DNA from 2 places in the Microbacterium algihabitans genome. Region 2 is predicted to be linked to the other one. Evidence: predicted binding sites of a transcription regulator. Region 2 holds the regulator's gene; the other holds the start of a gene.
The links. Region 2 encodes HrcA, which represses chaperone genes, less so after heat shock. Its sites were predicted from a motif close to TTNGCACTCGNNNNNNNCGAGTGCNAA; they were not measured.

Region 1 (15,421 bases), on a different contig from region 2:
GTTCGGCGAGCTCCTCCATGGTGCCGAGCTTCGGGTTCACGCGGCGGTAGCTCGACACGGCGTAGCCGCCGTCGCTATTGCCCTCGGGGCTGTCGAACAGCGGCATGAGGTGCAGGTACGTGAGGCCGAGTTCACGGAAGTACGGAATGGAATCCCGGATGCCGCTGAGCCCGCCCGCGTAGCGGTCGACGTAGCAGACTCCTCCGAGCATGCGCTCGCTCTCGAACCAGTCGGGGTCGCTCGCGCGTTCGCGATCGAGCGCCTTGAGCGCGCGGGGCCGCGAGACCCACGAGCGTCGCGCCAGATCGACGATTGACGCGAGGCGCTCGAGCCCGTCGGGGCGGTCGCCGTACAGGCGCACGAAGAGTTCGTGCAGGCGCGGGAGGTGCAGTTCGGCGCCCGCGAGGAACTCGCGTTCGGCCTGCGCGTCGGTGAGGGAGGAGAGGATCCGCGCGACGTCGTGGGATCCGGAGTGCAGCTGTGTCACGAGCAAAGCCTGACGCATGATCGGCCCTGCGGGCGACACCGCCGCGGATCGATGGGCGCCGAGGCGGCTCTGCGGGGCCCGCCCCGGCCCGTACGATCGACGATGGCTCCCGAGCGGGAGCGCGGAGGGAGAGCGGTGTCGGAGCGCGGATCGGTCGGCATCGCCGTCGCCGGAGCGGTGCTCATCGGCGCCCTCACGGCCCTGCAGGCGCGCATCAACGGTTCGCTCGGCGCCGAGGTCGGCGACGGCATCGTCGCGGCGGCGATCTCGTTCAGCTCGGGCCTGGTCATCCTCATCGCCCTGTCGCTGATCGTGCCGGAAGGGCGCCGCGGTTTCGGGCGACTGGTCGCCGGCATCCGGTCGCGTTCCGTGCCGCCGTGGATGCTGCTCGGCGGGCTCGCGGGGGCGTTCACCGTCGCCAGCCAGGGCCTCACGGTCGCCACCATCGGCGTCGCCCTGTTCACGGTCGGCTTCGTCGCCGGTCAGACCACGGGCGGTCTCGTGCTCGATCGCGTCGGCTTCGGCCCGGCCGGTGTCGTGCCGGTGACCGTGCGCCGCGTGGTCGGCGCCGTCCTCGCGATCGCCGGCGTCGTGGTGTGCCTGTCGGGAGACGCCCTCGGCGGCGTGCCGCTGTGGATGCTGATCGTCCCCGCGGTCGCCGGTGCCGGCGTCGCCTGGCAGCAGGGGACGAACGGCCGCCTGCGCGTGCGCGTGGAGAGCCCGCTGACGGCGACCCTGGTGAACTTCATCGGCGGAACGGTCGTGCTGGTGATCGCCGCCCTCGTCCACGTCGGCGTCGTCGGGGCGCCGCGCGCGATCCCCACCGCGCCGTGGCTCTACGTGGGAGGGGCGGTCGGGGTCGTCTACATCTTCTTGTCGGCGGTGGTCGTGCGCCGCACCGGCGTGCTGCTGCTCGGACTCGGATCCGTCGTCGGCCTGCTGTCGACCTCGGTGCTGCTCGACGCCCTCTGGCCCGCGCCCGCCGCCCCCTCGACCCCGGTCGCCCTGCTCGCGGCGGTCGTCGCGATCGCGGGTGTCGTGGTGGCGGCCGTGCCGTGGCGGCGGCGGCGTCGCACCTGATCGGTCCCGGCGCACACGACGACGCCGCCGGCCGGAGCCGACGGCGTCGTGGGGATCACCTCAGAGGCGGGTCTCGTCGAGCGTTCGACGCTTCTTGCCTCCGGGCATGCGCGAGAGGTGCTTCGCGGCATCCACCGTCTTGCGGCGCACGGGGCGCGAGCGCTGCGGCTTGCCCCCGACGTAGAGCCACCCCAGCAGCACCTCGCCCTTGGCGAGACCATGCGCTTTGGCGAGCACCTTGCTGCGGGTGTTGTCGTCGGTGCGCCAGAACACGCCGAAGCCCGCCTCGTCGAGCACGAGGCTCAGCATGTGGGCGACTCCGGATGCCACGGCCTCCTGCTCCCACGCGGGGATCTTCTTGGAGCTGAGATCGGCGACGACCGCGATGATCAACGGGGCGCGGCGGGGCTTCGACGAGAGCCCCTTCTTGCCGTCGGCCTGGTTGAGCGCGCGCGCGAGCACGTCGCGGTCGGTTCCCCGGATCTCGATGAGGCGCCAGGGCCGCAGGGTCTTGTGGTCGGCGACGCGACCTGCCGCGGCGACGAACGCCTCGAGCTCGGGTCCGGTCGGGGCGAGGTCGGTGACTTTCGACCACGACCGGCGGTCGCGCATGGCTTCGAGCGCGCTCATGCTCCGTCAGCGGGGGTGTCGGCGGGGGTGAAGTTCAGCGAGAGCGAGTTCATGCAGTAGCGGTCGCCGGTGGGCGTGCCGAACCCGTCGGGGAAGACGTGGCCCAGGTGCGAGCCGCAGTTCGCGCAGCGGACCTCGGTGCGCTGCATGCCATGGCTGTTGTCGTCGATGAGCTCGACGGCCTCGGGGCGCACCGACTCGTAGAAGCTCGGCCATCCGCAGTGCGAGTCGAACTTGGTGCCGCTCTGGAACAGCTCGTTGCCGCACGCGGCACAGGTGTAGAAACCAGCGCGGCTCTCGTCGAGCAGCTCACCGGTCCAGGCGCGCTCGGTGCCCGCCTGGCGCAGCACGGCGTACTGCTCGGGGCTGAGCTCGGCGCGCCACTGGTCGTCGGACTTGTCGACGGCGTAGGTCATGGGGTTCTCTCCTTCGTCTCCTCCATTCTCCCCTGGGCGCGGGCGATCGGGTCGAGCTGGGATGATCGGGGAGTGGATCCGGATGCCGTGACGACGACCGTCGCCCGCTACGGGCGCTTCGCGCGAGACGAGGCCCCCGGCCGCTCGGCGGTCTACGAGGCGTGGGCGCAGCGGGTCGTCGACGACCCCGCGGTCGCGTCCGGACTGGCGCGGATCCCCGAGACGCGCCGGCAACCGCCGCTCGTCTTCGCGGTACTCCGTCTTCTCGGAGCGCCCCTCGACGACGTCGACGCGTGGGCGCGGTGGGTCGTCGCGAATGCCGACGAGGTGGCGGCCGAATGCGCGCGCCGCAGCGTGCAGACGAACGAGCCGCTACGGTGCGCTGCTCTGCTCCCCGCGCTCTCGCTCATCGACGGCCCCATCGCGTTGCTGGAGGTGGGGGCGAGCGCGGGTCTGTGCCTCTACCCCGACCGCTACGCGTACCGCTACCGCCGGGGTTCCGAGACGATCGCGCTGGATCCGACCGATGGTGCGGGCGCCGTCACGCTCGAGAGCGAGCTGACGGGCTCGCCCGAGCTCCGGATGCCGCAGATCGTGTGGCGCGCGGGCATCGACCTGAACCCCCTCGACGCGCGCGACGACGGCGACCGCGCCTGGCTGACCGGCCTCGTGTGGCCGGGGGAGGAGGGGCGTCGAGAGCGCATCGTGGGAGCGCTGGACGTCGCCGCGGCCGACCCGCCCCTGCTCGTCGCCGGCGACGGGGCCGCGGCGCTGCCCGCGCTCGCCGCTCGGGCTCCGCGCGATGCCACGCTCGTCGTAACGACGCCCGGGGTGCTCGCCCACGTTCCGCGAGCCCATCGCGGGGAGGTGATCGCCGCGGCCCGCGCGGCCGGGCGGTGGATCACCCTCGACGCCCCCGGGCTTCACGATGCGTGGTCGCAGCCCCCGCGTGTCACCCGCGGCGGCTTCGCCCTCGCCCTCGACGGCGACGTCGTCGCGGAGGTCGATCCGCTCGGGGCGTGGGTGGCGTGGCATCCGGGATCGCAGGGCGCCCCGCAGTAACGTCGAGGTGTGCCTCTGACCGACCGTGATCTCGCGTTCCTCGCCTTCGAGGGTGAGTGGAGACGCCACGCGGGTGCGAAGGAGGAGGCGATCCGCGCGGAGTTCGACCTGACGCCCGCGCGGTACTACCAACTGCTCGGTCGTCTCATCGACACCCCCGAGGCTCTCGCCCACGACCCGATGCTGGTGCGTCGTCTGCGCCGCCGTCGCGATGAGGCCGCGGACCGCCACCGGGCACGCCTCGGGCGTACCGCGTCTCGCTGAGAAGACCCGAAAACTCCGACCGGTAGCATCGTCGAATGGCCAGATCGACCTTCCCGCGGGATCGCTTCGACGACCTGCCGGACGCCTCCGGCCGCGTCGGGGCGCACCGCGCCGAGAGTCCGCGTTCGCGCGGCTGGATCGTGTTCCTGTGGGCGGCCATCGCCACCCTCGTGCTGATCATCGCGGGCGTCTTCGCCACGCTCGTCCTGTCGGGACGCCTGTCGTTCGGCGACGCCGACGCCCCCGCCCCCGTCATCTCCGCCGAGCCCACCACGCCGTCGGTGATCGACACCTCGTACACGGTCGTCGTGCTCAACGGCACCCCGCAAGACGGTCTGGCCGCGTCGCTGCGCGAGCAGATCGTCGCCGCCGGATGGTCGGGCGACGACGTCGAGACGGGCAACTCCGACACCACCGACTTCGCCACCACCACCGTGTACTACAAGGGCGAGGCCGACGCCGCCGCGGCGGAGGGGCTCGCCCAGACCATCGGCGGGGCGCAGACCGCCCAGAGCGACTTCCTGCAGCCGGCCGACGACCCCGGCACCCCCGACGACGAGAGCGCGGCCAAGCGTCTCATCGTCGTGATCGGCCTCGACCGGGCCGGCGGAGCCACGCCCGCACCCACGGGCTGATCGCTGCGAGCGAGCCCCCGCGAGCCGCGTGTTTCCGCGGCGTAACAACTTGGGGGCACGCGCGTCAACAATGCCCGCGAACCCCCTCGCGGCGACATCCGGCGTGCTTACGATGACCTCGTCGTACAGCAACAGGAGATTCGCATGACCCAGGGCACTGTCAAATGGTTCAACGCCGAGAAGGGCTTCGGCTTCATCACCGTCGCTGACGGGCAGGACGTCTTCGTCCATTACTCGAGCATCGAGATGTCGGGCTTCCGCGTCCTCGAGGAGGGACAGGCCGTCGAATTCACCGTCGGCAACGGGCAGAAGGGCCCGCAGGCGGAGTCCGTGCGCCTGGCCTGACCGCTGCATCGAACGCCGTGGCATCCGCACTCCGGATGCCACGGCGTTCGTCGTTCCACGGGGGTCCGGTGGCTTGCACTCCCCAGGGGCGAGTGCCAGAATGGATTAGCACTCGCATTCGTCGAGTGCCAAATCTGGAAGTCACCCGTCCGGGAGGGACGACACACTTATGGCAAAGATCATCGCTTTCGACGAAGAGGCCCGACGCGGTCTCGAGCGCGGCCTCAACACGCTGGCCGACGCCGTCAAGGTGACCCTGGGCCCCCGCGGTCGCAACGTCGTGCTCGAGAAGAAGTGGGGCGCCCCCACGATCACGAACGACGGCGTCTCGATCGCCAAGGAGATCGAGCTCGACGACCCGTACGAGAAGATCGGCGCCGAGCTGGTCAAGGAGGTCGCCAAGAAGACCGACGACGTCGCGGGTGACGGCACCACCACCGCCACCGTTCTCGCCCAGGCGCTCGTGCGCGAGGGCCTGCGCAACGTCGCGGCCGGCGCCGACCCCATCTCGCTCAAGAAGGGCATCGAGAAGGCCGTCAAGGCCGTCACCGACGAGCTGCTCGCCTCCGCCAAGGAGGTCGAGTCCAAGGAGCAGATCGCCGCCACCGCGTCGATCTCCGCCGCCGACCCCGCGATCGGCGAGCTCATCGCCGAGGCCATCGACAAGGTGGGCAAGGAAGGCGTCGTCACCGTCGAGGAGTCGAACACCTTCGGCACCGAGCTCGAGCTCACCGAGGGCATGCGCTTCGACAAGGGGTACATCAACCCCTACTTCGTCACCGACCCCGAGCGTCAGGAAGCGGTCTTCGAAGACCCGTACATCCTGATCGCGAACCAGAAGATCTCCAACATCAAGGACCTTCTGCCGATCGTCGACAAGGTGATCCAGGAGGGCAAGGAGCTCCTCATCATCGCCGAGGACGTCGAGGGCGAAGCTCTCGCGACGCTCGTGCTCAACAAGATCCGCGGCATCTTCAAGTCGGTCGCCGTCAAGGCTCCCGGCTTCGGCGACCGTCGCAAGGCGCAGCTGCAGGACATCGCGATCCTCACCGGCGGCCAGGTCATCACCGAAGAGGTGGGCCTCAAGCTCGAGAACGCGACCGTCGACCTGCTCGGCCGTGCCCGCAAGGTCATCATCACCAAGGACGAGACCACGATCGTCGAGGGTGCCGGTGAGTCGGAGCTGATCGAGGGTCGCGTGACCCAGATCCGCCGCGAGATCGAGAACACCGACAGCGACTACGACCGCGAGAAGCTCCAGGAGCGCCTCGCGAAGCTCGCCGGTGGCGTCGCCGTCATCAAGGCCGGAGCCGCGACCGAGGTCGAGCTCAAGGAGCGCAAGCACCGCATCGAAGACGCCGTGCGCAACGCCAAGGCCGCTGTGGAAGAGGGTGTCGTCGCCGGTGGTGGCGTCGCGCTCATCCAGGCTGGCAAGAACGCCCTCGGCAACCTCAACCTCGTCGGTGACGAGGCCACGGGTGCCAACATCGTTCGCGTCGCCATCGAGGCTCCGCTCAAGCAGATCGCGCTCAACGCCGGTCTCGAGCCCGGTGTCGTGGCGAACAAGGTCGCCGAGCTCCCCGTGGGCCACGGCCTCAATGCCGCGACCGGCGAGTACGGTGACCTGTTCGCACAGGGCATCATCGACCCGGCCAAGGTGACCCGCTCGGCTCTGCAGAACGCCGCGTCGATCGCAGGTCTGTTCCTCACGACCGAGGTCGTCGTCGCCGACAAGCCCGAGAAGGCCGCCGCTCCCGCGGGCGACCCGACCGGTGGCATGGACTTCTGATCCACGCTGACGCCTGAGAACGCCCCCTCCTTCGGGAGGGGGCGTTCTTCGTTGTCGGGCCGGATCCGCCGGGAGTCGACCGGGCATGGAGGCCACCGACCTCGTGCCGTGGGCCGACGGAGAAGTCCGCTCCCTGGCTGCGGTTCACCCGGAGCTCGGCTCGCCAGGTATCGGGGCGCTGCGCGATCTGCTCAGCCGGACCTGGCGCTGAGAGCGCGTCGGGAGTCAGGCGTCGGGATCGGGCCGGTAGTCCTCGGGGAGACGCTCGAGGGGCTGCGTCTCGATCAGCGCGTGCTCCTCGACGTCGCGTCGGTCGGCGAGGGGGAGCGAGACGCGGAAGGTCGCACCCCCGCCGGGGGTGTCGACGACCTCGACCGTGCCGTGCAGCAGGTCGACGATCGACGCGACGATCGACAGGCCGAGCCCCGAGCCTCCGGTCTCGCGCGTGCGCGAGGTGTCGGCGCGCCAGAAGCGCTGGAAGATCTGCTCGCGGATCTGCTCGGGAACGCCCTCGCCGTGATCGATGATCTCGATCCACCCCATGTCGCTCTCGGCATCCACCCCCACACGCAGGCCGATGGGGGAGTCGTCGGCGGTGAACCGGCGGGCATTGCCGAGGAGGTTCGCGACCACCTGGCGCACCTTGTTCTCGTCGCCCAGCACGATGGGGGCCAGACGCGGGGTCGCGCGCAGCAGACCCGCACCGGGCGCGGCCGCGGGGGTCTCTCCCGTGTTCGTCGCCGGGTCGGACGCGTCCTTGGACCGGCGGCGGAGGCGCGAGAGCGTCGCGCCCGCGATCGCCATCGCCGAGGTCGGGGGCGCCGCGCGGCGACGGCTGGCCGCGGTCGAGGGGCGACCGCCGGCATCGAGCAGCGGATCGAGGGTGATGGTCGGCAGCACCAACTCGCCTCGAGAGGTCGTGTCGTCGACCGTCACCTCGCGCTGCGGAGAGGTGACGCGCAGGTCGAGGGCGGCGTCGCGCGCGATGGGGCGCAGGTCGAGCTCGGTGATGGAGACGTCGCGACGCTCGTCGAGGCGGGCGAGGGCCAGCAGGTCTTCCACGAGGGCGCCCATGCGGATCGCCTCCTTCTCGATGCGCTCCATCGACTGGGCCACGTCTTTGTCGGAGCGGATCGCCCCCATGCGGTACAGCTCGGCGTAGCCGCGCATGGTGACCAGCGGCGTGCGCAGTTCGTGACTGGCGTCGCCGATGAACCGGCGCATCTGGCGGACCGTCGCGTCGCGCTGGCCGATGGCGCCGTCGATGCGGGCGAGCATCGCGTTGATCGCGGTCTTGAGTCGACCCACCTCGGTGTCGGGCACGATGTCGGTGAGGCGCTGGCTGAAGTCACCGGCGGCGATGTCCATCGCGGTCGTCTCGACCTGGCGCAGGTTGCGGAACGCGAGGGTGACCAGCAGACGCGTCAGCAACGCGGTCGCGATGAGGATGAGCAGGGCGACGAACGCGTAGATGCCCAGGTAGGCCGCCACGATCCGATCGGTCGGCGCGAGGGGTTGGATGACCATCTGCGTGTAGACGCCGGGATTGCCCTGCGGCTGCAGCACCCCGACGCGCGCGAGGAAGTGCTGCCCCGAGGTGGGGTCTTCGAGCTCGATCCGTTTGTCGATCTGCAGGTAGGTCTGCTCGAGCGTGAAGGTCTGCGGGATGTCGGGCAGCGACGTCGATGCGGTCCCGTTGTAGAAGGCCTCGCGCTGGCCGTCGGGGCCGTAGACGACGACCATCGAACCGATCTGCGGGGCGTTGTCGACCTGCGAGAACACCGTCTGCCCGTCGACCGACGCCGTGGTGAAGATGCTGTTGGCGATGCTTCCCGCCGCCTGTTGCGCGAGCTGCTCGTCGAGGTTGTTCACCAGGGTCGTGCGCAGGAACACCATCGTGCCGATGCCCGCGGTGAACAGGCCGATGGCGAGGAGCGCGACGGTGACGCCGGTGACCTTGGTGCGCAGACTCAGGCCGCGCCACCAGCGCGTGAGGGAATCGTCGGAGTGCGACAGGGGGCGATGCCTTCCGCTCAGGCGGTCTTGCCCGACTTCAGCATGTAGCCGAAGCCGCGCTTGGTCTGGATGAGCGGCTCCGAGGAATGCGGATCGATCTTGCGACGCAGATACGAGATGTAGCTCTCGACGATGCCCGCGTCGCCGTTGAAGTCGTACTCCCACACGTGGTCGAGGATCTGGGCCTTCGACAGCACGCGGTTGGGGTTCAGCATGAGGTAGCGCAGCAGCTTGAACTCGGTGGGGCTCAGGTCGATCGAGACGTCGCCGACGCTGACGTCGTGCGTGTCCTGGTCCATCGTCAGCTCACCCGTGCGGATGATCGACTCCTCGTCGGCCTGCATCGTGCGGCGCAGGATCGCCTGGATGCGGGCGACGATCTCGTCGAGGCTGAACGGCTTGGTGACGTAGTCGTCGCCTCCCGCGTTCAGGCCCATGATCTTGTCTTCCGTTTCGTCCTTGGCGGTGAGGAAGAGGATCGGCGCGGTGTAGCCGGCGCCCCGGAGCCGCTTGGTGACGCTGAAGCCGTTCATGTCGGGCAGCATCACGTCGAGCACGATGAGGTCGGGTTCTTCTTCGAGCACGGCCGAGATCGTCTGCGCGCCGTTGGCCACGGCTCGCACCTGGAAACCGGCGAAGCGCAGGCTCGTGATGAGCAGGTCGCGGATGTTCGGTTCGTCGTCGACGACGAGGATGCGAGGAGCTGTCATGCCCTCATTATCGTGATCCCACCCAGCAAAGTGCTGGATATGGCTCGGAAAGCCGCACCCTGGTATGTCTCAGGCGGCTGCGGCGTCGATTCCGTCGGCGTCGAGGATCGTGTACGCGTATCCCTGCTCGGCGAGGAAGCGCTGGCGGTTCTGCGCGAAATCCTGGTCGACCGTGTCGCGGGCGATGAGCGTGTAGAAGCTCGCGGTGTGGTTCGACTGCTTGGGGCGCAGCAGTCGACCGAGGCGCTGCGCCTCTTCTTGACGCGAGCCGAACGACCCCGACACCTGGATGGCGACGGAGGCCTCGGGCAGGTCGACCGAGAAGTTCGCGACCTTCGAGACCACCAGCAGCGGGATGCTGCCGTCGCGGAAGCCCTGGAACAGCTCCTCGCGCTCGGGGATCGGGGTCGCGCCGGTGATCTGCGGAGCACCGAGGGCCTGCGCCAGCTCGTCGATCTGATCGAGGTACTGACCGATCACGAGCACACGCTCACCCGGATGCCGCTGCACGAGCCGACGCGCGACCTCGATCTTCGCGGGTGCCGTGGCGGCGAGGCGATAGCGGTCCTCGTCGGCGGCGGCGGCGTATTCGAGCCGTTCGTCGGCGGGGAGGTCGATGCGCACCTCGTAGCAGGCGGCGGGGGAGATGAAGCCCTGGGCCTCGATCTCCTTCCACGGCGCGTCGAACCGCTTGGGGCCGATGAGGCTGAACACGTCGCCTTCGCGACCGTCTTCGCGCACGAGCGTCGCGGTGAGGCCGAGCCGTCGGCGCGCCTGCAGGTCGGCGGTGAGCTTGAACACCGGTGCGGGCAGCAGGTGCACCTCGTCGTACAGGACGAGGCCCCAGTCGAGCGCATCGAGCAGCGCGAGGTGGGCGTACTTTCCGCCGCGCTTGGCGGTGAGGATCTGGTAGGTCGCGATGGTGACCGGCTTGATCTCCTTGACCTGGCCGGAGTACTCGCCGATCTCCTCGGGCGTCAGACTGGTGCGCCGCAGCAACTCGTCGCGCCACTGGCGCGCGCTGACGGTGTTGGTCACCAGGATCAGCGTGGTCGTGCGCGTGTCGGCCATGGCCCCGGCGCCCACGAGCGTCTTGCCCGCGCCGCAGGGGAGCACGACGACGCCGGACCCGCCCTCGGAGAACGACTCGACCGCCTGGCGTTGGTAGGGGCGCAGGCTCCAGCCGTCTTCGGCGAGATCGATCGGGTGGGGCGTGCCAGGGGTGTAGCCCGCGAGGTCTTCGGCGGGCCAGCCGATCTTGAGCAGTTCCTGCTTGATGTGACCGCGCGCCCAGGCGTCGACGAGGAAGGTGTCGGGGCTGGGGTGCCCGATCAGCAGAGGAGCGATGCGCTTGTTGCGCGAGACCTCGCTGAGCACCGCGGCATCCGTCGACCGGAGCACGAGCGCACCCTCGTCGTTGCGTTCGATCACGAGGCGGCCGTACCTGTTGACGGTCTCGCGGATGTCGGTGCTGACCGAGGCGGGCACCGGGAAGCGCGACCAGGTGTCGAGGGTCGCGAGCATCGCGTCGGCGTCGTGGCCGGCGGCGCGGGCGTTCCACAGCCCCAGGCGCGTGATGCGGTAGGTGTGGATGTGCTCGGGCGCGCGTTCGAGTTCGGCGAACACCGCCAGCTCGTGCCGCGCCGTTTCCGCCTGAGGGTGAGCCACCTCGAGGAGCACGGTGCGGTCGCTTTGCACGATGAGGGGACCGTCAGCCATAACGTTCGATCCTACCGGGGTCGGGCGACACCGGGCCGACCGCGCACGCCGCGCGGCGTCACGCGACGGGAGCGACGCCGTCGATGTGCGACAGCGGCAGGGTGCGTTCGACGTCGGCGCCGCGGTCGCGTCCGCGGAGGCGTCCGCCGCCCAGGCCCGTCGCCTCGAGGCGGAACACGCGCGCGGTGCCGTCGGGCAGGCGCACGGTCACGTCGATCACCGCGCGAGCGCGCACGGCCTGATCCAGCTCGCGTTCGAGCCACGCGGCATCCGAGTCCTCGGCCCCGGCGCGCAGACGGGCGATCAGCGGAGCGTAGGTCTCATCGGCATCCGCGCCGGGAGTCTGCTCGGTGGCGAGCTTCGCGCGCTCGAGGGCCCGCGGTCGGCCCTGCTCGTCGACTGCGACGGCGGGGTAGTGCGCGTCGGTCAGGGCCCAGAACACCACGTCGGCCGACACGTGCGACTCGAGGGCGTCGTCGGTGCGGGTGAGTGCGATCGAGCGGAGCGACTGGTCGATCTCCATCGAGCGCAGCAGCGTCTCGTCGTCGGTGACGACCCGCGTGAGCGACGAGGCCGCCTCGCTCATCACGCGCACGCGGCCGTGCTCCGCCGCGGTGCGCTCGATGACGTACGCGAGCGGCTGGGGGAGGCCCGTCAACGAGATGCCCGAGAGGAACTCGCGCAACGAGTCAGCGGTCTCGCCCGCGGTGATCGCGGCACCGATCGTCGCGGCGCTGAAGCGGTAGCTCGAGGCCTGGGCGCGCGACTCGCGCGTGGCCATCGACCGCAGGCGCACGTCGAGGTGGGGAGCGAGGGGGCCCGGGGCGATGGCGGTGAGGTCGTTCTGCAGGTACACGCGGTCGACCTCGGGCGGGAGCAGTTCGCGCAGCGCGGAGGTGTCGACGTCGCCGCCCTCGGCGAGGGGCTGAGCCCACGGGGTGATGCGGCCCGCGGCATCCGTGAGTCCCCACCGGGTCAGGCGTTCGGTCCACAGCGCCGCGCGCTCGGGTGCCTCGGGGTCGAAGGGGGTCGCGCCGGCCCAGAGGTGCAGGGGGATCCACCCGCCGTTCTCGGAGCGGTAGGCACGGGGGAGGGCGTCGCGCAGAGCGACGGCGGTCTGCTGCCACCGCTCGAGCGTCGGCAGCTTGAGCCACTCGCGACCGGCGGGCGAGACGAGCCAGGCACGGTCGTTCGCTCCGAGCAGCCCGACCGAGGCGGCGAGTCCGACCAGCAGATCGGCGTCGGCGGGGGTCTCCACGGCTCCCGCATCAACCAGGCGGCGGCGTTCGGTCGCGCCCAGCGAACCCGATCCGATGCGCCCGAGCGGGGACCCGAGGGTCTGCAGGAGCACGTCGGCGACCGAGGCGGCGTTGGTGAAGGCGGCCTCGGAGGCAGCGGCGACGGATGCCGCGGACTCGGCCGCGCCCGGTTCGCGCGCGGCGGTGCGCGGCCCGGCGAGACCGTCGGGACGGGCCTCGCGCACGGCATCGGCGACCGTGGGGAAGGGGGTGCCCGCGTCGTCGACGAGGGCCCGGGATGCGAGGTCGGCACGCACGCGGCCGGTCGCGGCCTCGCCGTCGACGGCGGCCACGAGCGCCTCGGCCTCGTCGCGGGAGAGGGCGGGAAGGCCGCGGGCGACCGAGGCCGGCTCGAGTAGGGCTTCCGCAGCGTCGAACATGTCGCGCCAGGTGCTCGAGGGCGAGATCTGCCGCTCGTCGAAGAGACGGCCGAGCTCGGTGTCGGTGAGCGCGCTCAACGAGACCGCCAGTGCGCGTTGTGCGGAGGTCTCGGCCACGTCATCGGGCCCTGTTGGCCCGGCCCTTTCGGACGAAATTCATGATGAGCAGAGCGATGATGAGCGCGAAGCCGACGGGAAGGGCGAACAGCGGGAGGACGACGATCAGGGGCCATGCGCCCTGGGTGAAGTCGCTGACTCCGAGCGGCTGCGCGAGGATCACGATGAAGAAGCACACGATGGACACGACGACCAGGCCGAGTGACATGAAAGTCAGGATGCGGTCGATGCGGCGGACGGGGATGTCGTCGCCCGGCGTGCTGCCACCGGAGGTGCGGGTGCTCATCGGGCTCAGCCTACTGCCTGGCGGCGGTGCCGTAGGCTGGAAGACCGGGATCCGATCGGCTCCCGTGTTCCGCCGCGCGATCCGCGCACTCATCCAGCGAGGTGTCCATGCCCACCGGCAAGGTCAGGTTCTACGACGACGAGAAGGGCTTCGGCTTCATCAGCACCGATGACGGCCAGGACGTGTTCCTGCACGCCACGGCTCTGCCCGCCGGAACCCCGGGCCCGAAGGCCGGGACCCGCCTCGAGTTCGGCGTGGCCGACGGCAAGCGCGGTCTGCAGGCGCTCTCGGTGCGCGTGCTCGACGCCCCCGTCAGCCTGTCGAAGCGCTCGCGCAAGCCCGCCGACGACATGGCGATCATCGTCGAAGACCTCGTGAAGCTGCTCGACGGCATCGGCGGCGATCTGCGTCGCGGTCGCTACCCCAACGGCCCGCACGCCCAGAAGATCGCCGCGGTCCTGCGCAAGGTCGCCGATGACTTCGAAGCCTGAGTCGGCCGCGGACGAGCGCCTGACCGGCGCCCACGATCTCGCGCTGTCCGCGTTGCGCGAGATCACCCCCGCCGACACCATCGGCCCCGCCGCCGACTACGCGCTCGAAGACGACGGTGTCGTCTCGCTGCGCTTCCACACGCGCCTCTCGGGGTACCCCGGATGGTTCTGGACCGTCAGCGTGGCGGTCGTCGAGGATTCCGAGCCGACCGCGCTCGAAGTCGAACTGCTGCCCGGCGACGGAGCGCTGCTCGCTCCCGACTGGGTGCCGTGGGCCACGCGACTCGCCGAGTACCAGGCGGCGCAGGTCGCGGCCGCCGCGACCGACGACGACCACGGTGACGACGACGATCACGACGGCGACGATCCCGACGAGGACGAAGAAGACGACGACGAGGACGACGAGGAGCCGAAGGCGCGCTTCCACGCCGGCGACCTCGACGGCGTCGACATCGACGAGCTCGACGCTCCGGCCGCTGAGGCGGACGACGAGGGCGATGACGACGATGACGATGACGATGACACCCTCGATGTCGACGACGCGGACGACGACGACCGCGACGAGGGCGACCGCAGCTACTGACCTCTGAACGACGAAGGCCGTCCCGCGCGATGCGGGACGGCCTTCGTCGTTCGTCGTTCGTGGCGTCAGGCGCCGGGCAGATTCTCGATCGTGTAGTCGATGGCCCCGATCAGGCGGCGCACGTCGTCGGGCTCGATCGAGACGAACGTCGCCACGCGCAGCTGGTTGCGGCCCAGCTTGCGGTACGGCTCGGTGTCGACGATGCCGTTCGCGCGCAGGCTCTTCGCGATCGCGCTCGCATCGATGCTGTCGTCGAAGTCGATCGTGACGACGACGGGCGAGCGGTCGGCGGCGTCGGCGACGAAGGGGGTCGCCACCGCACTGGCATCCGCCCACTCGTACAACGCGGAGGACGACTCCGCCGTGCGCGCGGCCGCCCACTCAAGGCCGCCGTTGTCGAGGATCCAGCCGAGCTGCTCGTCGAGCAGCAGCAGGGTCGCCAGGGCGGGGGTGTTGAGCGTCTGCTGCAGGCGGGAGTTGTCGACCGCGTTCTTCAGGCTGAGGAACTCGGGGATGTAGCGGTCGGATGCCGCGATCTTCTCGATGCGCTCGATCGCCGCGGGCGAGACGGCGGCGTACCAGATGCCTCCGTCGGAGCCGAGGTTCTTCTGCGGGGCGAAGTAGTAGACGTCGGCCTGGGTGACGTCGAAGTCGATGCCGCCCGCGGCGCTGGTCGCATCGATGACGGTGAGCGCACCGGCATCCGCGTTCACGCGCTGGACGGGGGCCGAGACGCCCGTCGAGGTCTCGTTGTGGGGCCAGGCGTAGACGTCGACGCCCTCGACGGCCTCGGCGACCGTGCGGGTGCCCGGCTCGGCGCGGCGCACGTCGGGCGCCTGCAGCCACGGCGCCGCGGCGGCCGAAGCGAACTTGCCGCCGAACTCGCCGAACACGAGGTTCTGGCTGCGGTTCTCGATCAGGCCGAACGCCGCGGCGTCCCAGAACGCCGTCGACCCGCCGTTGCCGAGGATGATCTCGTAGCCCTCGGGCAGGCGGAACAGCTGTGCAAGACGCGCGCGCGTGCTGGCGACGAGGTTCTTCACGGGCGCCTGACGGTGCGAGGTTCCGAGGATCGACGCCCCGCGGGTGACGAGCGCCTCGAGCTGCGCACCG
Region 2 (15,421 bases):
CCACCGCCGGGCACAGCACGATGTCGCCGAGCAGACCCGCGGGGGTCGGAGCGTCTTCGGATCCCGGACGCAGCTCGTCCATCGGGAAGCTCAGCACGTCGGTGGGGCCGGGCTCGTCCATCCACTGCACGTGGAGGGACTCCATGGCGCCCTCGTCGACGAGCACGATGGCCACGTCGGCGTCGGGGCTGACGTGCAGCTCCTGGAGGTTGTACTCCATGAGGCGCAGCAGCACCTGTTCGTCGACCTGGTGGTCGGATTCGTTGTTGATCTCGATCGTCATGAGCGGTTTCGTCTCGGGAGGTGATCGCGGGGACCGGCGGCACCGGGGCCGCGTCGCTCCGCACGGGTGGCGAATTCGGAGGCCTCGTCGCGCTCGCGTCGAGCGGCCAGACGCTTCTCGTCGTATTCGCTGTACGCGTCGACGATGCGCCCGACGAGGTTGTGGCGCACGACGTCGTCGCTGGTGAGGCGCGAGAAGTGGATGTCGTCGATGTCGTCGAGCACACGCGTCACCAGACGAAGACCGGACGCGCCCTGCGGCAGGTCGACCTGGGTGATGTCGCCGGTGACGACCATGCGGGTGCCGAAGCCGAGGCGCGTGAGGAACATCTTCATCTGCTCGGGCGTGGTGTTCTGCGCCTCGTCAAGCACGACGAACGAGTCGTTCAGCGTGCGCCCGCGCATGTAGGCCAGCGGTGCGACCTCGATCGTGCCCGTCGCCATGAGCTTGGGGACGATCTCGGGATCCATCATCTCGTTCAGCGCGTCGTAGAGCGGCCGCAGGTAGGGGTCGATCTTGTCGGTGAGCGTGCCGGGGAGGAACCCGAGCCGCTCCCCCGCCTCGACGGCGGGACGCGTGAGAATGATGCGCGTGACCTCTTTGCGCTGCAGCGCCTGCACGGCCTTGGCCATCGCGAGGTAGGTCTTGCCGGTACCGGCGGGGCCGATGCCGAACACGATCGTGTTCTCGTCGATCGCGTCGACGTACTCCTTCTGGCCCGCGGTCTTGGGCCGGATGGTCTTTCCGCGCGACGACAGGATCGCCTCGCCCATGACCTCGGACGGACGGGGTCCGCCGTCGGAGCGCAGCATCCGGTTCGAGCTGGTCACGTCGGCCGGGTCGAGGCCGTGACCCGAGCGGGTCATGCTGAGCAGCTCGTCGACGAGGCCGCGGGCGGCGCGCACCGCGTCGGGCGTGCCCGAGAGCGTGATCTCGTTGCCGCGCACGTGCACGTCGACGTCGGGGTGCTCCTTCTCGACCACGCGCAGCAGGCGGTCCTGCGGGCCGAGCAGTTGCACCATGGCCACGCCGTCGACCTCGATGCGGTCGGAGACGGTTTCTTCGGGGGAATCAGCCACCCAGGCTCTTTTCGTTCAGGCCACCCGAGAGGACGTGGGCGTGCACATGGAAGACGGTCTGACCGGCGCCCTCGCCGGTGTTGAAGATCAGACGGAAGTCGCCGTCGGAGTGCTCCGCGGCGACGGAGTTCGCGAGGCCGATGACCTCGGTGAGCAGGTCGGGGTCGCCCGCGGCGAGTTCGACGACGTTGCGGTACTGCTGCGTCTTGGGGATCACCAGCAGGTGCACCGGCGCCTGCGGCGCGATGTCGCGGATCGCGAAGGCGTTCTCGGTCTCGGCGACGATCTCGGCGGGGATCTCGCCCTGCAGGATGCGCGTGAAGATCGACGGTTCGCTCATGGCATCCAGTCTAGTGAGGGCCTCCGACATCGAGGCGGGGCCGTTGCGCCGATGCGCGGCGCGTGGCTTCCTCGCGCGGTTCGGGGCGGATTCCGTCGTTCGGGGCGCAGAATTCACGCCCCGACATGCGGAATCCGCCCCAAACCGGGAGATGAGAGAGCCGGGCGCCGACACCGCTGGTTCGGGGCGGGATCTGTTTTGCGGGGCGCACAATTCACGCCCCGACATGCGGAATCCGCCCTGAACCGGAGAGAGGACCGCGAACCGCCGAGATCGCGAGCGGAGGGTCGGGTCACCAGCGCCCGTGCGCCGCCGACAGCACCGAGATCGCCGCGGCACCCGCGGTCGAGGTGCGCAGCACCGTGTCGCCCAGGCGCACGAGTCGAGCGCCGGCGTCGGCCAATGCCGAAAGCTCCTCGGGTGCGATGCCCCCCTCGGGGCCGACCACGAGCACGACGTCGCGCCCGTCGGAGGCTTCCGCCGCGACGGACGTGAGACGGTCGGATGCCGAGGGCTCCAGCACCAGCACGAGCGAGGTCTCGGCGAGACGCACGAGGTCGGCCGTGCGGGCCACCGTCTCGACCTCGGGGATCCACGCCCGGTGCGCCTGCTTGGCCGCCTCGCGAACGATCGTGCGCCAGCGGGCGAGGCCCTTATCGGCCTTCGCATCCCACCGCGAGACGCTGCGCGACGCCTGCCACGGCACGATCACGTCGACGCCGAGCTCGGTCGCCGCCTGCACGGCGAGCTCGTCGCGGTCGCCCTTGGCCAGCGCCTGCACGAGAACGAAGCGCGGTGACGGCGCGGGTACGACCTCGCGGCCGGTCACCCGCACCTCGACCTGCTTCGGCGACGCCGCGGTGACGACGCCCGACAGCCAGGCTCCGCGGCCGTCGCCGAGCGTCACCGCCTCATCGACGCGCACGCGACGCACGGCGGCGGCGTGGTGCGCCTCGGATCCGGTGAGCTCGACGGTGTCGCCGGGCTGGGCGCCACCCGCCTCGTCGGTGACGAAGTGCAGCGCCACGGTCAGTGCCGGAAGCGGTCGCGGAACTTGCTGAACATGCCCTGCTGGTGCTCGGCCAGGCGCGGCTTGGGAGCCTTGGTGCGCTTGGCGAACTCCTCGATGAGGGCGCGGTCGCGGTTGTCGAGGCGCGTGGGCGTCACCACGTGCACGCCGACCTTGAGGTCGCCGCGCTGGGTGCCGCGCAGCGGGGTGATTCCGCGGCCCTTGATGGTCAGCACGTCGCCCGACTGCACGCCGGGGCGCACTTCGAGGTCGACGCTTCCGTCGAGGGACTCGATCGTCGCGTTTGCTCCGAGGATGGCATCCGGCATCGACACCTCGAGGGTTGCGACGAGGTCGTCGCCCTCGCGGCTGAACGCCTCGTGAGCCTCGACGGTGATCTCGAGGTAGAGGTCGCCGTTGGGTCCGCCCGCGGGGCCGACCTCACCCGAACCGGGCAGCTGCAGGCGCAGGCCCGACTCGACGCCGGCGGGGATGTCGACCGAGACCGTGCGGCGCGCGCGCACGCGGCCCTGGCCCTGGCATGTTCCGCAGGGGTACGGGATCGTCGTGCCGTGGCCCTGGCACACGGTGCAGGGGGCGCTGGTGACGACGTTGCCGAGCAGGCTGCGCACGGTGCGCTGCACGTGACCCGAGCCGTGGCAGATGTCGCAGGTGACCTCGCTCGTGCCGGGCTGCGTGCACGCGCCCTTGCAGGTCTCGCACAGCACCGCCGTGTCGACCTCGAGGTCGCGGTGGGCGCCGAAGACGACGTCGCCGAGCTGGAGCGTGACGCGCACGAGGGCGTCCTGTCCGCGCTCCCGGCGCGAGCGCGGACGGGGACCGCGACCGCCGCCGCCCGCTTGCGCGCCGCCGAAGAACGTCTCGAAGATGTCGCTGAAGCCGCCGAAGCCGGCTGCTCCCCCGCCACCGAACGGGCTCTGGTCGCCGCCCATGTCGTAGCGGCGGCGCTGCTCGGGGTCGCTCAGCACGTCGTAGGCGTGCGTGACGAGCTTGAAGCGCTCGGAGGCGTCTTCTCCCGGGTTGACGTCGGGGTGCAACTGGCGCGCCAGACGGCGGTACGCCTTCTTGATGTCTTCGGGGCTGGCGTCGCGTTCGACACCCAGGACCTCGTAGTGGTCAGCCACAATCGCCTTCCTGCCCGCTCACGCGGGGTTGTTCTCTTTGGGGTGCTCGATCTCTCGAAAGTCAACGAGAGCTGTCGTCGTCTTCGAGCATCCGGGTCAGATAGTGCGCGACGGCACGGACCGCCGCGAGGTTCGAGGAGTAGTCCATGCGCATGGGACCCAGGAGTCCGACGCGCGCTCCGCCGGTGGAGCCGTCGTAGCGGCTGGCGAGCACCGAGGCCTCGACGAGGCCGAACGGCTCGTTCTCCCGCCCGATGCTGGCCGACAGGCCCTGCTCGTCGGCGACCATCTCGCTCATGAGGCGCAGCAGCGTCACCTGCTCTTCGATGGCCTCGAGCAGCGGGTAGATGCTGCCGCGGAAGTCCTGCTCGCGCTTGGCGAGCGTCGCGGCACCGGCCATGACGAGGCGATCCTGCCGGAACTCCTCGAGTTCTTCGCCGACCACGCGCAGCACGGCGTCGGCGAGGGCGTCGACGACGACCCCGGGGCGGGGGCCGTCGGCCAGGGCCGCGGCCACCCGCTGGGAGCTGTCGGCGACGCTGCGGCCAACCAGCAGACCGCTCACGCGGGCCCGCAGCTGGGTGACGTCGGCCTCGCTCGGCTCGACGGGCACGAACGAGATGCGCTGCGAGACACGGCCGGTGTCGGTCACGAGAATGACCAGCACGCGGGGGCCGCCGAGGGCGACGAGCTCGACGTGCGAGACGTTGGCCCGGGCGAACGAGGGGTACTGCACGATGGCGACCTGACCGGTCAGCTGAGTGAGTGCGCGCACCGTGCGGGCGAGGAGGTCGTCGAGGTCGCCGGCCTCGTCGAGGAACGACGTGATGGCGCTGCGCTGTGCACCCGAGAGCGGACGGAGCTCGGCGAGGTGGTCGACGAACACGCGGTAGCCCTTGTCGGTGGGCACGCGCCCCGACGAGGTGTGCGGGGCGACGATGAGGTCTTCGTCTTCGAGCAGGGCCATGTCGTTGCGGATCGTCGCGGCCGACACCCCGAAGGCGTGGCGCTCGACGATGGCTTTGCTGCCGACCGGCTCACGCGTGTCGACGTAGTCCTGCACGATCGCGCGGAGCACCTGAAGGCCACGTTCCGACACCATGCGATGCTCCTCCCGTCTGGCACTCGCGTCTCTTGAGTGCCAATTCTACGGGATAGCCCCGACACTGCGCCGGGCGGCTCGCGGAGGCCGCCGCGGGAGCGCCCGCGCGACGCTCAGACCGTGAGCGCCCGCACCACGGCGTCGGCGAGCAGGCGTCCGCGCCGGGTCAGCACGATGCGCCCGTGCACGGCATCCGCCCCCTCGATCAACCCGTCGGCGATGAGCGCGGCGACACTCTTGCGGCCCTCGCCGAGGATCTCCGACACCGCCAGACCCTCGCGGATGCGGCTGCGCAGCAGCACCGACTCCAGCCGACGCGCGGTCTCGTCGGGGCGCTCCCGCGCGGCCGCGGGCGACTCGACGGCGGCGAGGCGTTGGGCGTAGGCGGCGGGGTGCTTGACGTTCCACCAGCGCAGCCCCGCGACGTGGCTGTGCGCGCCCGGCCCGAAGCCCCACCAGTCGGTCCCCCGCCAGTACGCGAGGTTGTGGCGCGAGCGGTGCTCGACGCCGCGCGACCAGTTCGACACCTCGTACCAGTCGTAGCCGGCGGCGGCGAGCAGGTCGTCGGCGAGCTCGTACATGTCGGCCTGCAGGTCGTCGGAGGGCTCAGCGACCACGCCGGAGCGGATCTGGCGAGCGAGCTTGGTGCCGTCTTCGACGATCAGCGCGTAGGCCGAGATGTGGTCGGGTTCGAGGGCCGTGGCCGCCTCGAGAGAGGCGCGCCAGTCGTCGAGCGACTCCCCCGGCGCGCCGTAGATGAGGTCGAGCGAGACGTCGAGACCCGCGCGTCGGGCCGCGGCGACGGCCGTGGCCACGTTGGCGGGATCGTGCGTGCGGTCGAGGGCGGCGAGCACGTGCGGCCGAGCCGACTGCATGCCGATCGACAGACGGTTCACGCCGGCGTCGGCGAGGGTGCGCGCCATGGCGTCGTCGACCGTGTCGGGGTTGGCCTCGACCGTGACCTCGGCGTTGTCGCGGATGCCGAACTCCCCGCGCACCGCGTCGAGCATGCGCGCCAGATCCCCCGGCGGCAGCAGGGTGGGCGTGCCTCCCCCGAAGAAGACGGTGGATGCCGAGCGGCGACCGCCCGCGGCATCCATCACTGCCCCCGCCAGACGCACCTCGGCGTTCAGCGTGTCGGCGAAGTCGTCTTGCCGGGCGCCGCGCAACTCGCTGGCGGTGTAGGTGTTGAAGTCGCAGTACCCGCACCGCACGCGGCAGAACGGCACGTGCAGGTAGACACCGAAGTCGGCGGTGGGGTCGATCTCGAGGTCGGCGGGCAGGCGTCCGTCGGCGGGGGCCGGGTCTCCGAGCGGGAGCGGACCGCCCATCAGGACGAGTACAGCGGCGAGATCGCTCGCAGGTAGCGAGCGAACAACGCCTTGCGCCGACGGCGCACGCGGCTCGTGAACAGGCGGTACGACGGGGCCGTGGGCCGGTCGAAGGCACGCACGACGAACCACACCTCGTCGTTGTCGCGCCACTCGACCGCGAACAGCTCCTCGCCGCTGACGATCGAGTGTCCGACGGTGCCGAGGATGAAGCCGACACGACGGGGCTCTTCGAAGACCGAGATCACGCGCAGCTCGGCATCGGCGCGGTGGCCGTCGACCTTGCCGTGCAGACGGACTCCGGCGCCGGGGCTGACGAACGGCGTGCCGTCGGCGGCGAAGCGCTGCTCGGCCTCGAGGCTCGAGGGGGCCACGGGGGCACCGTCAGCGTCGAAACCCACCCCCGAGTACCCCGCGTTGGCCGCGGGGCGCACGTCGGTGATGCTCAGTTCTCCGGTGCGCAGCGGCGCCCACGACAGCAGCAGCTCGCCGGCGGCGGCGAAGCGCTCTTCGCCGCTGCCGATGCGCCACGAGTCCTCGGCCGGCACGGAGTGCTCGGGCGGGTACTGCATGAGGTCGTGCGCCTGGGTGGCGCCGACGGCTGCGTAGTCGACCGTGTCATCGGTGAAACTCTGCCTGCGCATGGCTCACCCCTCTCGGTGTGGTGCGTTACTTCTTGGTCTCGACGTCGCCCGACAGGGCGGCGATGAACGCCTCCTGCGGCACCTCGACACGGCCCACCATCTTCATGCGCTTCTTGCCCTCTTTCTGCTTTTCGAGGAGCTTGCGCTTTCGGGTGATGTCACCGCCGTAGCACTTGGCGAGGACGTCCTTGCGGATCGCGCGGATCGTCTCGCGCGCGATGATGCGCGCGCCGATCGCGGCCTGGATGGGCACTTCGAACTGCTGGCGCGGGATGAGCTTGCGCAGACGCTCGGCCATGAGCGTGCCGTAGGCGTAGGCCTTCTCGCGGTGCACGATCGAGCTGAACGCGTCGACCTTGTCGCCCTGCAGCAGGATGTCGACCTTGACCAGGTCGGCGGTCTGCTGGCCGGCGGGTTCGTAATCGAGGCTCGCGTAGCCCTGCGTGCGGCTCTTGAGGTGGTCGAAGAAGTCGAACACGATCTCGCCGAGGGGCATGTGGTAGCGGAGCTCCACGCGGTCTTCGCTGAGGTACTCCATGCCCAGCAGGGTGCCGCGACGCGTCTGGCAGAGCTCCATCACGGTACCGACGTAGTCCTTGGGCAGCAGGATGCCGACCTTGACGATCGGCTCCGACACCGAGGCGACGCGACCGTCGGGGTATTCGCTGGGGTTGGTGACCGAGACCGTCTCGCCGGTGTCGGTGGTGACCTCGTAGGTCACCGAGGGAGCGGTGGTGATGAGGTCGAGGTCGAACTCGCGCGACAGGCGCTCGGTGATGATCTCGAGGTGCAGCAGACCGAGGAAGCCGCAGCGGAAACCGAAGCCCAGGGCGACCGAGGTCTCGGGCTCGTACTGCAGCGACGCGTCGGAGAGCTTGAGCTTGTCGAGCGCTTCGCGCAGCTCGGCGTAGTCGCTGCCGTCGATCGGATAGATGCCCGAGAAGACCATGGGCTTGGGGTCGGTGTACCCGGGCAGCGCTTCGGTCGCGGGCTTGCGGTGCGTGGTGATCGTGTCGCCGACCTTCGACTGGCGCACGTCTTTCACGCCCGTGATGAGGTAGCCGACCTCGCCCACGCCGAGACCCTTGGTCGGAACCGGCTCGGGGCTCGAGACGCCGATCTCGAGGGCCTCGTGCGTCGCCCCCGTCGACATCATCTGCAGGCGCTCGCGCGGCTGCAACGACCCGTCGATCATGCGGACGTAGGTGACGACGCCGCGGTAGGCGTCGTAGACGGAGTCGAAGATCATCGCGCGCGCCGGAGCGTCGGCCTTGCCGACCGGGGCGGGAATCTTCTCGACGATCAGGTCGAGCAGCGCTTCGACGCCCATGCCGGTCTTGCCGCTGACGCGCAGCACGTCGGCCGGGTCGCCGCCGATGAGGCCGGCGAGCTCGGCGGCGTACTTGTCGGGGTCGGCCGCGGGCAGGTCGATCTTGTTCAGCACCGGGATGATCGTCAGATCGTTCTCGAGCGCGAGGTAGAGGTTGGCGAGCGTCTGCGCCTCGATGCCCTGAGCGGCGTCGACGAGCAGGATCGCTCCCTCGCACGCCGCGAGCGATCGGCTGACCTCGTAGGTGAAGTCGACGTGACCGGGCGTGTCGATCATGTTCAGGGCGAACGTCTGCTCGGGTCCCTGCCCTTCGACAAGCTCAGGGATCGCGCGAGTCGACCACGGCATCCGCACCGCCTGCGACTTGATCGTGATGCCGCGTTCGCGCTCGATGTCCATGCGGTCGAGGTACTGCGCGCGCATATCGCGGTCGCTGACGACGCCGGTGATCTGCAGCATGCGGTCGGCCAACGTCGACTTGCCGTGGTCGATGTGAGCGATGATGCAGAAGTTGCGGATCTGCTCCGGCGGAGTGGCAGACGGCTCGAGGGGCTTCAGGGCGCGCGGTGACATGTTCCGTCGATTCTACGGTGGTGCGCCGACATCGCCGTCCGCGAGCGCTCAGGCTCTCGGCCTCCGGAGCCTTTTACAGTGGATGCCATGACGGTCCAGGTCGTGCTCGTGCACGGCATCCGCACGTCGGCGACCATGTGGCGCGCGCAGGTCGCGTACCTCGAAGAACGCGGCACCCCCGTCACCGCCGTCGACCTGCCGGGGCACGGAACCCGCCGCGGCGAGGAGTTCACGCTCGACGAGGCGTTCGCGACGATCGATCGGGCGGTTCGGGATGCCGCCTCCCGCGGCCCCGTGCTGCTCGTCGGGCACTCGATGGGCGGTCTGCTGTCGATCGCCTACACCGGGAGCGAGGACGCTCCCCCGGTCGGGGGTTTCGTCGCGGCATCCTGCACCTCTCTCCCCCGCGGGATCGGACTCGCCGCCTACCGTTTCCTCGCTCGACGGTTCGACAGCCTGCCCGACCGCGGCCTCGGCCTCACCAATCGGGTGCTCGACCGCACGCTCCCTGCCGAGACGCGCCCGGATTTCGGAGCCGGCGGCTACGCGTTCGACGCACAAGACACCGCTCTCGCGTCGCTGTCGGTGCTCGATCTTCTGACGGCGCTGCGCCGGATCGACGTGCCGCTCTGGTTCGTCAACGGGCAGTGGGACCAGCTGCGCATGAACGAGAAGCTGTTCACCACGATCGCTCCGGATGCCGAGCTCATCGTCGTCCCGCGCACGACCCACCTCGTGACGGCGATGCGGCCGCGCGTCTTCAACGCCGTGCTGAACGTGGCGCTCACAACGGTCGAAGCCTCGACCTGTTAGACTCGCTTCTTGGCTTGCGTGTGGGGTTTTTCCCGACCTCCACGATCGCCGGTGCAGCGCCCCTCTACCGCTCGCCCGGCACTTCCAACACTCACTCAAACGAAAGACCGTCGACGTGGCGAATATCAAGTCGCAGATCAAGCGCAACAAGACCAACGAGAAGGCGCGCGAGCGCAACAAGGCCGTCAAGAGCGAGCTGCGCACGCACGTGCGTCGCACCCGCGAGGCCGTGCTGGCCGGAGACAAGGCGGCCGCCGAGAAGGCGCTCGTCACCGCCGGCAAGAAGCTCGACAAGGCCGTGAGCAAGGGTGTCATCCACCAGAACCAGGCCGCGAACCGCAAGTCGGCCATCGCGAAGCAGGTCGCCGCTCTCTGAGCCGCAGCTCTTCTCGACAGCCCGTCCCGCACTGCGCGGGGCGGGCTTCGTCGTTTCCGGGGTGGTCGCGGCTGTGCCCAACGGCGGGACTTTTCATCGACACGCCGACGCTGGCCGGCAGTCGACCGGCGTGGACCGTCTGAGGCGGGGCCGGGCCGAAGTCGCGATCAGTCGCCGAAGGGCGCGCGGGTCGCGATGATTGTGATCATGCGCTCGAGCGCGAACACGGCGTCGCGCGACGCGCCCTTGACCTCGGCGTCGGCGCGGGCGGTGGCGTGGATCGCCATGCCGAGGGTGTTGCCGGTCCAGCCGACGAGGTCGCGCCGCGCGCGGTCGACCTGCCAGTCCTTCATGCCGAGTCGCTGAGCGAGCATCGACGACGACTCGCGGCTGCCGGCGACACGGGCCATCGTGCGCAGCTTCATCGCCACGGCGGCGACGAGCGGCACGGGGTCGGCTCCGGATGCCAGGGCGTGACGCAGCGCGAGGAGTGCGGGCCCGTAGTGGCCGGCGATGGCGGTGTCGGCGACGGTGAACGCCGAGGTCTCGACGCGACCCCCGTAGTACCGCTCGACGATGCGCTCGTCGATGTCGCCCGGGACGTCGGCGATGAGCTGCTGGCACGCCGCGGCGAGTTCGGTGAGGTCGTCGGCGAAGGCCGAGACGAGCGAGCGCAAGGCGACCGGCGCGATGCGCTTGCCCGCGGTCTTGAACTCGCCGACGGCGAAGTCGAACCGGTCGGAGTCGCGCTTGACGGCGGGGCACGCGATCTCGATGCCGCCGCCCTGGCCCGCGCGGATGCCGTCGAGCAGCTTCTTGCCGCGCACGCTCGCCCCGGTGTGGCGCAGCACGACGGTCGCGCCCTCTTGCGTCTGCGAGAGATACGAGACGGCTTCGCTGAGGAAGGTGTCGCTGCACTTCTCGACGCCGGTGACGCGCACGAGCCGCGGCTCGCCGAACAGCGACGGGGAGGTGACGGAGAGCAGGGTGCCCGCGGTGTAGTCGTCGGCGCGGATGTCGGTGACCTCGAGGCTGGGGTCTTCGCTCTTGAGCATTGCGCGGATGCCGGCCGTCGCGCGCTCGGCGCACACCTCTTCGGGACCCGAGACGAGCACGATCGGTGCGGGCTGCGGACTGCGCCACGATACCTGCGGAATGGCCGACTTCGCCTTGGCGGGGGCGGAGCGTCGGGGAGCCGGAGTCACTCCCCCAGCCTACCGACCGCCTCCGACATCGGCCGTCGGGCGGAGGCGACGATGACCGACGCCGGGCGCCTCCACCCCGCGCTCGGGGCACCGGCATGGCCGCAGCAGGGACGACGGCCGGAGCCTTCTCCCGCCACATCGTCAGGCGCCCGTCAGCGTCGAGCCACACCGCCAGCGCGCCATCCTGATCCGTCCGACCCGCCGTCGCTCCGATCGAGGTCAGGATGCCCAGGAGCTTCGCGGTCGGGTGTCCGTAGCTGTTGTCCGCTCCCACGCCGATGAGCCCGACCCGCGGGTGGAGTTCGCGGTAGAGCTCCGCATCCTGATCGGCGCTGCCGTGGTGCGAGACCTTGACCACGTCGACGCGGGGCACAGCGAGCCGCCGGCGGAGGTCGGCCTGCGACTGCTCGCCGAGGTCGCCGAGCAGCGCGGTGCGGGGGAAGCCCGGCCCGACGACGTCGAGGGCGACGCTGGCGTCGTTACCGGGTTCGGCGCGGGGCGGAGGGCCGAGCGCCTGCCACCGGGTCGAGCCGATGGTGCCCGTCAGACCGATCGACGCGGATTGCAGGCGGGAGCCAGCCGCGGCGAAGCGTTCGAGCAGCCGCTGATCCGCCGCTTCGCCCGGAGGGCCGTGCAGGACGACCGCAGCTCGACCGATCAGCGCCCCGGAGCCGCCGACGTGGTCGAGGTCGAAGTGCGTGAGCACGAGCAGATCGACCCGGTCGATGCCGAAGGTGGTGAGGCAGCGATCCATCGCGGCGGGCTCCGGACCGGTGTCGACGAGGGCGACCGCCTCGCCGGATCTCCAGAGCGTCGCATCGCCTTGGCCGACGTCGCACATCGCGACCTGCCATGCGCTGGGCACCGTGAGCGGGCCGCCGACGGTGCGCACGGTGGTCTGCCCGAGCACCAGGCCGACCACCACGGCCATCGCCGCCGACGACAGCGCCGTGAGACGCGGGAGTCGTCGCGGTCGCAGGATCGCGATGCTCACCGCCGCACCCACGGCGGCGAGCAGGGCGGCACCGAGCAGACCGTCGGGCCACGGCAGGTTCTGCACTGAGACGGCGGTCGTTGTGTGGGCGACCGCGGCGATCCATGCGGCGGGGACCCACGCGAGAGCGGTGAGTCCGTCGCGCAGCCAGGTGAAGGGCGCGATGCACGCCAGTGCTCCCGCGATGGTGGCCGGAGCGGCCGCCGGATCGGCCACGAGGTTCGCGGCGATCCCCAGCAGTGGCACGTGCGGATCGATCAGCACGATCAGCGGGCCGCAGACGAGTTGGGCCGACGTGGGCACGGCGAGTCCGAGAGCCAAGGCACGCGGCATCCACCGCTCCAACCCGCCCGCGAGGGGCCGCGCGAGCACCAGGAGGGCAGCGGTGGCGCCCGCCGACAGGGCGAAGCCGAGCGAACGCGCGAGCCACGGATCGATGACGAGCAACGCCGTCACGGCCGCCGAGAGCACCGCGATGCCGACCGCGGGCCGCCCGAGGGCCAGAGCGAGCATCGCGACGACGGCCATCGCCGCGGCCCGCACGACGCTCGGTTCGGGGGTGACCAGGGCCACGAAGGCGACCAGCACGACGGTTGCACCGACCACGCGCACTCCACGCGAGGCACCGCAGAGTGCGAGCAACGCGAACGCCGCGCCCACCACGATCGCGCAGTTCGCGCCCGAGACGGCCGTCAGGTGCGACAGCGATGCCGCGTTCATGGCCGCCTCCGTCGACGGATCGAGGCTGGAGGTGTCACCGACGGCCAGACCCGGTACCAGTCCTGCGCCGGGCTGCGGGAGTCCGCGCGTCGAGGCGACCAGCCCGTCTCGCAGCCCCTCGAAGAACGCCCACAGCCCTTCCGGAGGCCGCACATCGTGCACCTCGTTCGCGCGCACCACGAGCACCGCCCGTTCCGCGGGGTCGGCCGCGATGCCGCGCCCGACGACGCCGACCTCTCCCCCCATGCCCGTGCCCGCGAGCGCTGCGCGTCCCTCGGCGTCGACCATCACGCGCACGGGCACGCCTCCGCTCAGCGAGACCGGCCCCGCGCGCACCTCTGCCGCGATCGCATCGAACCACGCTCCCCCGTCGGGAGTGCCGTCGATGCGTCCCGCGACGGTGACGTCGAGCTCGAGCTGCCGCCCGCCCTCGGTCTGCAGGGCCGCGACGTGATCGCGCACGGGCGCGACGGATGCCACGGCTCCCGCCGCCGCCCCGGCGCAGGCGAGGGCCACGGCCACCACGCCGACGACGGCCCGCCGCCGCCACACGAAGACGCCTGTGGCGACGAGCGCGCCTGAGGCGAGCACGAGGGCGAGCACCTCGGCATCCGGAACGCCCACCGCCACCCCGGCGGCGACCCAGGTCAGGGCGGCCACCGAGACCGAGCGGAGCGCCCGCCCCCGCACCGCTCTCCGCACGCTCATACGCGCACCAGATCGCGGATGCCGTCGAGCATCTTCTGCCCGATTCCCGGCACCGACAGCAGGTCGTCGACGCTGGTGAAGCGTCCGTTCTGCTCGCGCCACGCGATGATGCGATCCGCGATCGCCGGCCCCACGCGCGGGAGGGTGTCGAGTTGATCGCGGGTGGCAGTGTTGAGGTCGAGTACGCCTCCGGCCGCACCCCCGCCCGAGCCACCCGCCGTCGGCGCGGCGGTCTCGGCCCCGATCACGGGCACCACGATCTGCTCGCCGTCGGCGACCGGGCGGGCGAGGTTCACCCCGTCGCGTGCGGCCTCGTCGGAGAAGCCGCCCGCGCGGGCGATCGCGTCGGCCACGCGGTCTCCCGCGTCGAGGCGGTAGAGCCCCGGCTTGCGCACCGCGCCGGCGACGTGGACGTACAGTCCGGCCTCCGCGGGCAGCAGCGACGCCGCCGACGACGACGGCTGGGGAGCGACCACCTCGGCTCCGGTCGCTCCACGGAACATGCCGATCGCGATGGTCACGGCGAATGCGAGCAACACCAGCACGATGACCCCGCCGATCCCGAGGCGCGTGCGCGCGCGCAACCGCTCGTCGGGCTCGGTCTCGTCCGTCACGCTGCCACGGTAGGGAGGGGCCGGAGGGCGTCGTGGGGCGAGTTCGGTCAGATGGGGAGAACCCGGAGCGATCGGCCGCTGGGGAGGAGCCCCGCCCCCGAAAACCCCGGATGCCACGTCCCCCGCACTCCGCAGAGCGTCGGGGACGTGGCATCCGGAATCAGAACCTACGTCGTCGAGAAGCTGACCACCTTGGGCGGGCGCACGACAGCGCGCACGATCTCGCGGTCGCCGAGGGCGCGGAGCACCTTCTCATCGGCGCGGGCCATCGCTTCGAGCTCGTCGGCGCCGATCTTGGCCGAGACCTCGAGCGTGCCGCGCACCTTTCCGTCGATCTGCACCACGGCGGTGACGGTGTCTTCGACCAGCAGCGTCGGGTCGGCCTGACGCCAGGTCGCGAGCCCCACGAAGCCGGTGTAGCCGAGCGTCTGCCACATCTCCTCTGCGGTGTGCGGGGCGAACAGGTCGAGGGTCATCGCGATGACCTCGGCCGCCTCGCGCACGGCGGGGTCGCTCGCTCCGGGCTTACCGTCGATCGCCTTGCGGGTGGCGTTGACCAGCTCCATCAGGCGCGCGACGACGACGTTGAACTTCGTCTGCTCGATGAGGTTCGCGGCGTCGGCCAGCAGGCGGTGCGTGACGCGGCGGAGGGTCTTGTCGCCCTCGGCCCAGACCACGTCGGTCTCGCTGTCGACGTCGTGCGCGATGCGCAGCGCACGGGCCAGGAACTTCGCCGCACCCGTGGTCGAGACGTCGTTCCAGTCCTTGTCGTCTTCCACGGGACCCGCGAAGGCCAGGGCCACGCGCAGGGCGTCGGCGCCGTGGGCGTCGAGCTCCTCCTGGAACAGCACGAGGTTGCCCTTGCTCTTCGACATCTTGGTGCCGTCGAGGATGACCATGCCCTGGTTGATGAGGCTCGAGAAGGGCTCGGTGAACTCCACCAGGCCCATGTCGAACAGCGCCTTCGTGATGAAACGCGCGTACAGCAGGTGCAGGATCGCGTGCTCGACGCCGCCGATGTAGAAGTCGACCGGGCCCCACTTCGAGGCCTCGCGGCCCGAGAACGCCTCGGTCTCGCTGTTCGGCGAGAGGAAGCGCAGGTAGTACCACGAGCTATCGACGAAGGTGTCCATCGTGTCGGGGTCGCGCAGCAGC

Region 1: the regulator HrcA is predicted to act here: its motif matches at 5,025-5,051, upstream of groL (chaperonin GroEL).

Annotation. Positions count from the first base shown of each region.
Region 1 is NZ_JAWDIU010000006.1:201,173-216,593, reverse strand. It holds gene RWH43_RS15580 (amylosucrase) at 1-505, opposite strand, end outside; gene RWH43_RS15575 (DMT family transporter) at 590-1,567, shown strand; gene RWH43_RS15570 (nitroreductase family protein) at 1,628-2,197, opposite strand; gene msrB (peptide-methionine (R)-S-oxide reductase MsrB) at 2,194-2,613, opposite strand; gene RWH43_RS15560 (DUF2332 family protein) at 2,686-3,675, shown strand; gene RWH43_RS15555 (DUF3263 domain-containing protein) at 3,685-3,939, shown strand; gene RWH43_RS15550 (LytR C-terminal domain-containing protein) at 3,975-4,574, shown strand; gene RWH43_RS15545 (cold-shock protein) at 4,719-4,919, shown strand; gene groL (chaperonin GroEL) at 5,089-6,708, shown strand; gene RWH43_RS15535 (sensor histidine kinase) at 6,934-8,604, opposite strand; gene RWH43_RS15530 (response regulator transcription factor) at 8,742-9,434, opposite strand; gene RWH43_RS15525 (DNA repair helicase XPB) at 9,504-11,153, opposite strand; gene RWH43_RS15520 (helicase-associated domain-containing protein) at 11,212-12,948, opposite strand; gene RWH43_RS15515 (multidrug ABC transporter ATPase) at 12,950-13,234, opposite strand; gene RWH43_RS15510 (cold-shock protein) at 13,342-13,725, shown strand; gene RWH43_RS15505 (DUF3027 domain-containing protein) at 13,709-14,308, shown strand; gene serC (phosphoserine transaminase) at 14,374-15,421, opposite strand, start outside.
Region 2 is NZ_JAWDIU010000002.1:51,280-66,700, forward strand. It holds gene ybeY (rRNA maturation RNase YbeY) at 1-283, opposite strand, end outside; gene RWH43_RS07480 (PhoH family protein) at 280-1,305, opposite strand; gene RWH43_RS07485 (HIT domain-containing protein) at 1,355-1,702, opposite strand; gene RWH43_RS07490 (16S rRNA (uracil(1498)-N(3))-methyltransferase) at 1,995-2,729, opposite strand; gene dnaJ (molecular chaperone DnaJ) at 2,732-3,856, opposite strand; gene hrcA (heat-inducible transcriptional repressor HrcA) at 3,918-4,958, opposite strand; gene hemW (radical SAM family heme chaperone HemW) at 5,072-6,289, opposite strand; gene RWH43_RS07510 (DUF1990 domain-containing protein) at 6,289-6,933, opposite strand; gene lepA (translation elongation factor 4) at 6,959-8,836, opposite strand; gene RWH43_RS07520 (alpha/beta fold hydrolase) at 8,924-9,649, shown strand; gene rpsT (30S ribosomal protein S20) at 9,765-10,025, shown strand; gene holA (DNA polymerase III subunit delta) at 10,193-11,230, opposite strand; partial or broken gene RWH43_RS07535 (ComEC/Rec2 family competence protein) at 11,880-13,190, opposite strand; gene RWH43_RS07540 (hypothetical protein) at 13,101-13,526, shown strand; gene RWH43_RS07545 (helix-hairpin-helix domain-containing protein) at 13,649-14,266, opposite strand; gene leuS (leucine--tRNA ligase) at 14,434-15,421, opposite strand, start outside.